One region of the Eubacterium sp. BL-380-WT-2B genome, then DNA from elsewhere that is predicted to be linked to it. Evidence: riboswitches for the same ligand, from Rfam matches in the RefSeq annotation. Region 1 holds a riboswitch; the other holds the start of a gene.

Evidence for each region. Region 1 has a riboswitch for cobalamin ahead of FYJ53_RS02800 (energy-coupling factor ABC transporter permease). Riboswitches for the same ligand answer to the same signal wherever they lie in the genome.
Region 2: linked by a shared signal. The riboswitch ahead of FYJ53_RS07525 (alcohol dehydrogenase catalytic domain-containing protein) and the one ahead of FYJ53_RS02800 (energy-coupling factor ABC transporter permease) in region 1 are both predicted to bind cobalamin.

What each region holds. Positions count from the first base shown of each region.
Region 1 covers NZ_VUMP01000001.1:583,257-588,625, reverse strand. The annotation lists gene FYJ53_RS02810 (CpXC domain-containing protein) at 29-670, opposite strand; gene FYJ53_RS02805 (leucine-rich repeat domain-containing protein) at 1,370-2,194, opposite strand; cobalamin riboswitch at 2,612-2,741, shown strand; gene FYJ53_RS02800 (energy-coupling factor ABC transporter permease) at 2,907-3,659, shown strand; gene FYJ53_RS02795 (energy-coupling factor ABC transporter substrate-binding protein) at 3,661-3,981, shown strand; gene FYJ53_RS02790 (energy-coupled thiamine transporter ThiT) at 4,327-5,001, opposite strand; gene FYJ53_RS02785 (peptidoglycan binding domain-containing protein) at 5,210-5,369, shown strand, end outside.
Region 2 covers NZ_VUMP01000003.1:300,777-306,145, forward strand. The annotation lists gene der (ribosome biogenesis GTPase Der) at 1-9, shown strand, start outside; gene FYJ53_RS07510 (GNAT family N-acetyltransferase) at 66-527, shown strand; gene FYJ53_RS07515 (hypothetical protein) at 570-779, opposite strand; gene trpD (anthranilate phosphoribosyltransferase) at 781-1,890, opposite strand; gene FYJ53_RS07525 (alcohol dehydrogenase catalytic domain-containing protein) at 1,915-2,952, opposite strand; cobalamin riboswitch at 3,048-3,223, opposite strand; gene FYJ53_RS07530 (hypothetical protein) at 3,347-3,817, shown strand; gene FYJ53_RS07535 (response regulator transcription factor) at 4,001-4,702, shown strand; gene FYJ53_RS07540 (ATP-binding protein) at 4,699-5,369, shown strand, end outside.

The sequences.
Region 1 (5,369 bases):
CACTCTGGAACAAGCATTGTAATCCCTGCTACGCCAGCGCTTCCGCCCAGGCTTTATCAATCGCGTACTCACCCTCTTTTTCCTTAAAGCAGGGGGCCAGTCTCGGCGAGTTGGCCAGGGCTTTGTAGTCGGCAAAGGGGGTGTCTATAAAAATCTGCTTCCCGGCGTTGTTGAGCGCCCCGAACACCACTTTTTTCTTCTGGAACTCAAAGCTTCCAAACAGCACCTTATCAAGAGCGATGGGCGAGTTTTCAGCCCTCAGCTTTGCGGATACGTCCTCGTATATTTTATGATCCAGATAGGTGATGATCTTATCATTCAGGTTGGACTCAAAAATATGAATCTTTTCCAGAAGGTCCATCACATCCTTCACAATGCGAATCCGGTAATTTGGAAACATCTCTAAGACCTCCTCCGCCATGGCCGCTGTATCAATGTCGCCCATATCCAGAATCACCATGTACTCTTTTTCCATGTCCTGATACTTGAGCGAGTAGGGCGCTGAAATATCCTCACCGCACGCTGGACAGGTGTGGCGAAACAGCTCTGTTTTAATGAGCTTTTCCTTCAGCGCCTCGTCCAGACTGGCGTTTATGGTATCATATCCTTTAATCTCAAAGGCTTCGCGGCACTTTGGACACTCGATGGTAATGGTTTTTGTTTTTGCCATGATACGGCCTCCTCTCTGTTCCTTCTCAAAATTTTGTATACAAAAAGGGGCTCCTATCATAGAAATTCAACTCAAATAAAACCATACACCACCAAAACAATGGATGTTTTGATTCGTACAATAATTTTGATTATGAATATCTGTGATAGAAGCCCCAGAATAGCCGTAGAGCGTCTATATTTTCGATGAATAACCCTAGTGACGAGGATTAATTCCATCAAGACTGTAACAAACAGGTTTCCGACTCGTCTTTACCAGTGGTTTCCGGCAAGCATCACGATAGCGGCTCTGTACTAGGATTCACACCTACTTCCCTCAGGCATCTTGATAAACTCTCAAAAACACCCTAGCTGCAGATAATCAGAATGATTATCATGCGGCAATTCATTACAGTTATTATTAAATTTCACAAACGAGTCGTTCTTTTAAAGAATAGCTACAATTGATACAATTTGTTGTCATCTCGTTTACAATGCTTATTCTAGCATTATAATTTATTTTTTGCAACCTCTATTTTTGAGTTTTTTTTAATACAGTTGCTAAAAGTACCATTTCAAGGGCTTTTCCAGCGTTTTTTATTTTTTGAAGATATCCGCTGAAGGGTTTGATTTATCATCAAAAGGCTATTATTATTTTAGACTTATCTTATAAAATCTGCGGCAGCCTATCCCGATACACATCAAGAATTACTGAGGATTTTTACTGGAAATAGCGGACTTTATAATCGTATAGCTTACAATAACGGTCGATCTTGGAGCCCTCAAAACAATGTACGGTTACATCATTTCGGTTAAAGATCCACTCGCCCACTTCATCGGGGTCGTGTCTTATTTCAACTGTTTTTAAATTAGGGCATCCATGAAACGCCCATTTTCCAATGATTTTTACACTTTCTGGCAGCTTTAGCACTGTGAGCTTCTTGCATTTCAAGAAGCCGGATTCATCAATAACCTCCAGGCCCTCCGGCAGCTGGAGCTGCTGGAAGCTGCAGTTTACAAAGGCTTCCTTGCCGATATACTTCAAATTTTGCGAAAACCGGATGGATTCCAGGTTTTTGCACATATAAAAGGTTCTAAACGGCAGCTTTTCAATGCCGTCCGGAAGCTCAATATATGCCAGCTTATCGCAATTGTAAAAGGCGTTTTCCCCAATCCGAGTGAGCTGTTTAGGCAGTGTTATATGCTCCAGCCCTCGGCAGAATTTAAATGTTCGGTCTTTTATGACGTGTATGCCCTCGGGAATCTCGAGCGATTGTAATCTGCGGCACTCCATAAAGGCGGCTTCTCCCAGCAGCTTAAGCTCTGATGGCATACTGACGGCTGAAAGCATTGTGCAGCCCTCAAAGGCGTGGCCGCATATTTCCCTAACCGATTCTGCAATTCTGACTTCCTTCAGCTTTGTCATATTTTTAAAGGCGTTAACACCAATCCGCTCAAAACCTTCCGGGATATCGACACGTTTTATGTTTGTCTTTGTCAGTTCTTTTTTTGAAAAAGTCTCGACTCTTTTTGTACGCTCACTCATTATTCTCTCCAAAATCACATCTTTTATCAGGCTTTCCAGTACACCGCTTTTATTTTAACGGCAGCAGGCCTTATATAAGTTTTTACAATATCCGCACGACCAATCTGCCGCAGTTTCAACAAAGTGCTTTCGTCTTTTAAATCACCACTTTAATAATCGAGCTTATTCTAATGCACCAATTATATTTTAAAAGCTATAAAACCCAACATCAGAACCTATTGTAGTCTGTTTTTACGATTTTGTCAAATAAACGAAAATATTTTAAAGATATTCATATTTTTTTCTTATGCTTTTAATCCAAATACAAAAATACATATAGGGGGTATGTGTATAGCTTAATCTATTCTTTTTTAAAAAAATTCAACTTTATCCATTGACATTATGACATAAGGTGTTATAATTAAAAGCGTAGTCGGTTCTCCGGCACACTTTAATGGTTTCCATCATAAGCGATGGTTAAAGCATAATTGGGTGTAAATCCCAAACGGTCCCGCCACTGTGAGACGCAAGTCGAGTCAGGATGCTGATCATTAAAACTGTATTACATTTGGTTACGAGGAGATAGCTGAGTGTCTGGACGAAATTAAAAGGTTTCAGGATTCATTATTTCGTACTTTCACCGCTTATCTGCCCGATAAGCGGTTTTTTTCGTGCTGCTGCGCAGCCTGCTTGAATCGTAGCCCGGTAAAATTCATTTTTCGAGGAGGTAAAAATGACAAAGAATCAAAGAAGGATTGTCACACTGCTTGGCGCGTGGGCGCTTGTATTCGGGATTGTACCCGCCGCAAACGCAATGCACATTATGGAGGGCTACCTTCCTGTGGGGTACTGTATTGCATGGGGTGTTATCTGTATTCCATTTTTAGCTGCTGGTTTTTTCTCGATTAAAAAAACCCTGACCGGCAACAGAAGATCCATTACGTTATTGGCCATGGCAGGCGCTTTTATTTTTGTTATTTCATCACTGAAGATCCCATCTGTAACAGGCAGCTGCTCCCACATGACAGGTACAGGCCTTGGCGCCATCTTGTTTGGACCGAGCGCTGTCAGTATTCTTGGCATTATCGTTTTATTATTTCAGGCCATTCTGCTGGCCCACGGCGGATTGACAACGCTGGGCGCAAACACTTTTTCAATGGCAATTGCCGGTCCCTTTGTCTCTTTTGGTATCTACAAGCTCTGCCAGAAAATGAAGGTTAACCGTAAGGTTGGCGTTTTTCTGGCCGCTGCACTGGGGGATCTGTTCACTTATTGTATTACCAGTATTCAGCTGGCGATGGCTTACCCGTCTGAACAGGGTGGTGTAGCCGCTTCTGCGGTAAAATTCCTGGGGGTTTTTGCGCCGACCCAGCTGCCGCTTGCTATTATTGAAGGGATTTTAACGGTTATTATCGTTATCGCTTTAGAAACGTATGCAAGCCCGGAACTCAAGTCCATTGGTTTTTTAGCATCGGAGGAAGTGTAAAATGAGTAAAAACAAAAAATTAGTGATTGTTCTTCTCGTAATTGTCGCTTTACTGGTTGTCGTACCGCTATTTGCCCTCCAGGGCGCTGAATTCGGCGGCTCTGACGACGCAGGCAGCACAATGATTGAAGAGATTCAGGGCGGCGAATATGAGCCCTGGTTTACGCCTGTGCTTGAAACCATGATCAACGGTGAGCTTCCTGGTGAAGTGGAATCCTTGATCTTCTGTCTCCAGACTGGTATCGGCGTCGGTATTCTGGCTTTCTTTATGGGCCGCTTGGTTGAACGGAAAAAGCTCGGCAAGGAAGAGGCTGAGCTGTAGACCTTGTTTTGTACAAATAAATAAACAAAAATAAAACACGCCGTGCAAGCGTGTTTTATTTTTTGAAAGTTATCTTCTGTTTATATAATAGACTAAACAACTCCGGCAAAAAACATTTTCATTTTATTCTCCAGTTTATCCATTCTCTTGTCTCTTTTCGTCTTGTTTAGTCTTGTTTATGAATGGCGCACCACCGCCCCCACTACTGCCTGTCCTAGTGCCTGTACTAGTGCCTGTACTACCGCACCAACTGCCGAGATGTTTTCCCAGTAAAATCCCCTCACATTCCGCGCTCATTAAGTGTAATGCTGATGGTCAGGAACCAGACCTATCTTATACAAAGGATTAAATTTCCGCAATCCGGCGAACACGGGCCAGCCCCTTCGATACCGATGGAACCGCCAGTAAAATCATTGTCAGTGCGCCCTCCGAGAAAATATAGACAGCATTATATACCATTGAATAGGGCAGTGCCCCCCAGCCTTCCCAGGCCATGGAGCCAAAAAACAGCCAGCCGGACAGCACAGCAAATACGTAGCGGCCACAGATTCCAGCCAGGTAGCCCTTTATGAGCCCGTTCTTTGACTGGCTGAAAAATCCAGATAGGCCAAGCGCGCCAAAGGCAAGTACATAATCGACAAGCACCTGCAGAGGATATAGAATATAAGGGTCGATCACCATCTGCAGAATGCCATAGGCGATTGCCGCCAGAACCCCTGTCTTGGGACCGTACCAATAACCTGTCAGCGTGATAAAAAGCATACTAAACAGTGTTACAGAACCGCCGGTGGGCAAATGAAAAATCTTAATATTCGATGTGACCACCGCCAGAGCAATGGCAGCGGCACAAAAGGTCAGATGCCTGGTGCTGATCTGGCGGCGTTCGTTTTTCCCGGCAACAAGCGATGCGATGACCAGCACAATTGCCATCAGACCGATCAGCACCGCATATCCTGCACCTGTCGGCATATAGCTTACACCACCGTCAGCCGTTACAGGCTTTATAAAAAATTCCAGCATGGTTCTTTCCCTCCAAATATACAGTATTCTGAATTACAAACCTGATTTTATTATACGTTTCGTCAAGTAACGCTGTCAACCCGGCCCTGACCATAAAACGATTCTTAAAGTTCATAGAAGGGCTTAATATTCACAAATTAAAGATTTACCTTTGCTCAAAAAAATGATAAAATCAATTATATACTGCAAAAAAAGAGGATTTAATCTTATGGATGAAAAGAATTTACAAGATCAGCGCGAGGAGCGTACCCCCGAAGAGCAGGCGATTGAAAACGCCTCTCTTTTTGAGCGTCCCGTCCCTCCGGAAGATGAGGTCATCATTGATGAACCTGCTGCGCCGGAGGCCCAGGAGGAAACCATCATTGATC
Region 2 (5,369 bases), on a different contig from region 1:
AACGACTAACACAAACACAGGCCTCTTCATTGCGGTGGAGAGGGCTTTTTTATAGGGAGGATAAAATGAAACAGGAATACAGCATTGAAAGGATCGGCCGCAGAACCGATCAGGAGATCGAAAAACTGGCTGAAATATGGGAGGCTTCTGTGCGGGCCACCCATGATTTTCTGGGAGAGGAAGATATTCAGGGACTGGTCCCTGAGGTGAAGGCCGGCCTGAAGGGCGTGGAGCAGCTGATGCTGGCCCGTAACCACCTGGGCACAACCGTTGGATTTATCGGGATTGACAAACAGAAAATTGAAATGCTTTTTGTGGAGCCGAACTGGTTTGGAAAGGGCGCCGGCAGTTTTCTTATCTGCCATGCCCTTGAGAACTGCGGTGCCACCGCCGTAGATGTGAATGAGCAGAATCCCGGCGCAAGAGGTTTTTACGAGCATATGGGTTTTCGCGTAGCATCAAGGTCGCCCTTAGATGAGCAGGGGCGGGAGTTTCCGATTTTACATATGGAAAGAGAAGAAAAATAAGGCGATTATTAAAAAAGGACCGCTGCTCAGCGGTCCTTTTTTCTATTGCAGAAAATAATCCTCTTCCTCAAGCACGAGTTTTACGATCCTCAGATTTTCGAGCTCGGGCTTCAGGGCGGCGAGCTGCTCCTTCAGGCTGTCAAGTCTGCTGTCATCATAGACGCTGGCTTTATGGATGCCGACCAGAATGTAGGCGCCGTCGGGAGCTATTTTCAGGTAACCATTGTCAGCTTTAAAGGCGTAGAGATTCATTTTACACCTCGGCGGCCAGGGTGAGGGCTTTCAGCTTCGCGAGACCGGCCTGGGGATCGCGGTTCTGGGCAGCGACCCATTTTTCCAGCGCCTTGTAGGCCGCGCCGCTTGCGATGAGCTCATGGCTGCGCAGATAGCCTTCCGGAATGCTTGCAGCTTTTCCCGCAACATAGAGAATCAGCGCGCTGTTCAGGCAGACGATGTTGGTGCGGGTGGGGGTGGAGACGCCCTTCAGGATACGGACAATGCCCTGGGCGGCCGCGTCCACAGAGCCCCAGGGAGCCAGCTCGTCCAGTCTGCCCGGCTCAATCCCAAGGCTTTCCGGCGTCAGGATACTGCGCTTTACAGTGCCGTCGGGCATCAGCTCAGCCATGTGGGTGGCGCCGACTGTGGAGGCTTCGTCGATACAGCCGTCTCCGGCTTCGCCGTAGACGATCAGTGCGTGCTCATAGCCGATTTCACGCATGATGTCCGGGACAAATTCCAGCATATCCAGGGAGTAGACTCCGCGGACTGCGTATTTTGGCAGGGCGGGATTGGCCAGAGAGGCGGAGATGTTTAAAACGCTGCCGAAGGAGATCTGTGACAGCACCCGGCCGAGGGCAGTGGGATGGACCTCGGAGCTCATGCCGTTAAAGATGCCGATGCCCGCGTTCTCGATGCTGGCCTTTACCACGTCCACGCTGCAGTCCACATCCACGCCCAGGGCCTCCACCGCGTCGATGGTGCCGCACACAGAGGTGAGCGCCCGTGAGCCATGCTTGGCCATGGGGACGCCGTCTGCGGCGGCGATGATGCCGGCGACCGTGCTGATATTAAAGGTCTTAAAGGTATCCATGCCCGTGCCGCAGTTTTCCACCACAGGCACAGCGGTCTGAGGCGTGACCTTGCAGGTGTCAATTTCGTAGATGGCCTCAAAGCTGCCGGCTACTTCTGCGGCGGTCGGGCCCTTGGCGCTGAGGGCGGCCAGAAAAGCCCCCTGCTGCATGGGCGTCTGGCGGTCGCCCAGGATCTCCATAAACATTTCCTTTGATTCTTCCTTGGTCAGATTTTCACGGTTGATGAGGCCGGTGATCACCTGGCCATATTCTTTCATAGTAACTGCTTCCATTGTTTTACTCCTCCATATGGTGTGTTAATCAAAAACGACGATGGTCGACAGGGTTTCAAGCTGACGTACGCGCTCAAGGCCGTGCCGCAGCTCCTCGAGCGGAATGCGCTCAGTGATCAGGTCTTTTACAATCAGACTGCCGTTCTCCAGCAGTGCCTTGGCCCGGCGGCTGTGCGCAATGCTGCACCCGTAGGCGCCGGTCATGATCTGCTCCTTGTAGTGAATGGTGTTGATCTCGGGCTGGGTGGCGCCGTCTGGGATAATACCGCTGAAATGGCCGAAGCGCCCCTGCTTTTTAAGCACCCGGAGCGCCAGGTTCATGGCGTCTGCGGCTGCGCAGCAGGGGATCACCGCATCCACGCCCTGGCCGTCTGTCAGTTCCCTAATGGCGCCCTCGGCCTCCTGCCCGCTCGCGAAAACAGCGTCAAAGCCCAGCGTCTCGGCGCGGGCGGCCCGTTCGGGGTCAGACTCAAGCAGAAGGACCTTACGCACGCCCAGGGCTCTTGCCACACGCAGGTTGAGGATGCCCATACGGCCTGCGCCGATGATCAGCAGGGTGTCGTCAGGCGCAAGCTTCAGCTTTTCCTGGACGTTGACGCAGCAGGAGAGAGGCTCGATAAAGGATATCTCCTCAAAGCTCAGCGCGTCATTTTCAATGATGTTGATGATCTGGCCCCGGACGCCCTCCGCAGGCACCACCAGGTATTCCTGGAAGCCGCCATCATAGTTAAAGCCCATGATGCGCACGTGGTCGCAGAGGTTATCATCGCCCTCTTTACAATAGGCGCACGCGCCGCAGGCAATCCCCGGGTGCACGTGTACCCGCTGTCCCTCCTGGTAGCCTGTGACTGCAGCGCCCACACCGGCGATAACACCGGAAATTTCATGGCCCAGCACACGCGGGTATACCAGGTCACGCTGACCCATGGTCAGGCATTTGAGATCGGTTTTGCATAAATTGCAGGCCATGACCCTGACAAGGACTTCGTGGTCGCCGCAGGCCGGAATGGGCCTTTCGGTCATTTCCAGCTGGCCGGGGCCTGTTAAAACAACTGCTTTCATTTGGTATCTCCTTATTTTTCAAACAAAAAAAGCCCGACCTTAATCTAAGGTGCGAACTTTCCATCATTCCCACAGGCCTCCACCGCTCAGATAAAGACCGTCGACACATTTCAGGCAGGTTTTCTGACTGAGGATTAACGCCGGGCTCCCTTCCCATCCTTTTGGACAGTGGTGATGAGCCGGGCAATCCACTTACAGCGGCGGGCCCGTCTAAGAATCTCACTTAGTTCCCTATTATCTGCCATGCAGCACCTGAAATGTTTTATGCTTTTTTATTATCATATCACATTTGTTTTGGGTGTCAAGACAAAATGTAAAAGTTTTAATCCAAACGTGATATAATAGCGGTATTAACTGTGCGGCGACGCTGTTTATAAAAAATGAGGAGGAAAAAATGGGACATTTTGGATTTTCATACATCGGTGTACTGTATCTGCTGATGCTGTTTATCCCCAACCTGATCTGGACAAGGAGGCAGCCGGAGGGCTATGATTTCAGACATGAGCATAAACTGCTGGTGTGGTGTGAGCGTGTGGGGCAGGTGGGGGTGAGCTGCTGCGCCCTGATCTTTACGGATTTTAACCTCCGCCCTCTGACGCCCTGGAGCCTGTGGCTGGCGCTGTCCTTTGGGCTGATGCTGCTGTACGAGGGCTACTGGGTCCGGTATTTTAGAAGTGGGCAGAAGCTAAAAGATTTTTATTCGAGCTTTTGCGGTGTGCCGCTGGCAGGGGCAACGCTGCCGGTGGTTTCGTTTCTGCTCCTGGGGATCTACGGGAGGGTCATTTTGATGGTGGTGTTTGTGGTGATTTTGGGCATTGGGCATATCGGGATTCACTGGCAGCATTTCCGGGAGCTTAAGGAGTGACAGGTAAGGATCTTGAGAGACGAAGCCTTTTTCTTATCTGGACAAAAGGCGCAGTCTCGGTTTGCGCCGCTTTTTTAACAGTCACAGATTTGCCTTCTAAATTTAATCTAGATTTTACATGCCTTTAACACAACATATGCTATAATCATATTATGTTAAAATTGAGCGAGAATTGGAGAGAAAATGAAAAAAATTCTGATTATAGAAGACGAACTTAATATATTTGAGCTGATTAAATTCAATCTGGAAGCCCAGGGATTTGAGGTGGCGGGGGTCCACGAGGGGACCGGCGCGGTTGAGAAAATCGTGGATATCCGGCCGGATCTGATCATTCTGGATTTAATGCTGCCGGGCAAGGACGGGCTCACCATCTGCCGCGAGGTGCGGGCGGATAAAAACCTGTCTTACATTCCAGTCATCATGCTCACCGCCAAGAGCGAGGAGTTTGACAAGGTCCTTGGCCTAGAAATGGGCGCAGACGACTATATGACCAAGCCCTTCAGCGTGAAGGAGCTCTACGCCCGGGTAAAGGCTGTCCTGCGGCGCACCGAGATGATCAAAAGCTCAGACACAGAGGAGATCGCAGTGGGCAGCCTGCGCATTCTGCCCGGCTCCTTCGAGGTATACAAAAACGGCAAAAAGCTGTCGCTGACGCTGAAGGAATACGAGCTGCTCCTGTATCTGGCAAACAATAAGAACAAGGTGCTGACCCGGGATCAGCTGCTGGACGAAATCTGGGGCTATGAGTATTACGGCGAGACCCGGACAGTGGATGTCCACATCCGTTACCTGCGGAAGAAGATTGAGGACGACCAGGAAAAATACATCGAAACCGTGCGCGGCGTGGGCTACCGCCTGGTAGAAAACCTGGGAGGTGATCAATGAAAAAACGCATCACCATTGTCTTTTCAATCCTGATCGTGCTGGTCACTGCCTTTTCAGGCGTTTTCTCCTATGTGATCTTCAAAAACGCCTACTATGAATCCACCGAGAGCAACCTGAAAAGCAACAGCGAGTATATTGTCGAGGACCTGATGCCCGGCTACATCAAGACCGGCGACGTCACCGGGCTCGAGCATTATGCAAACAGCACCAACCAGCGCATCAACATCATAGATGTGGAGGGGAACGTCCTGTTTGAGTCCCTGAGCGGTATCGGTTCGCTGGACAACCACCTGAGCCGGCCCGAGGTCCAGGGCGCCATGAAGGGGACGCCCACCACCTCGGTGCGCTATTCCGACACCATTATGAAGAATATGCTCTACCTGGCAGCGCCATACTATCAGGATGGGCAGATAACGCATATTGTAAGGATCGCAGTGCCTCTTGACGTCATGGAGGATGTGAGCTACAGCATTATTAACAACCTGATTTTTGTGGCGCTGGCCAGTATCCTCATCGCCATTGTGATTTTTGCCTTCCTCTTAAATAACGAGACAAGACCCCTGGACGAGGTCACCATTTTCGCCAGAAAGATTGCCCGGGGCGATTATAAGACAAAGCTCACCATGCTCAGGGACGATAAAATCGGCGATTTGGTCGACTCGCTCAA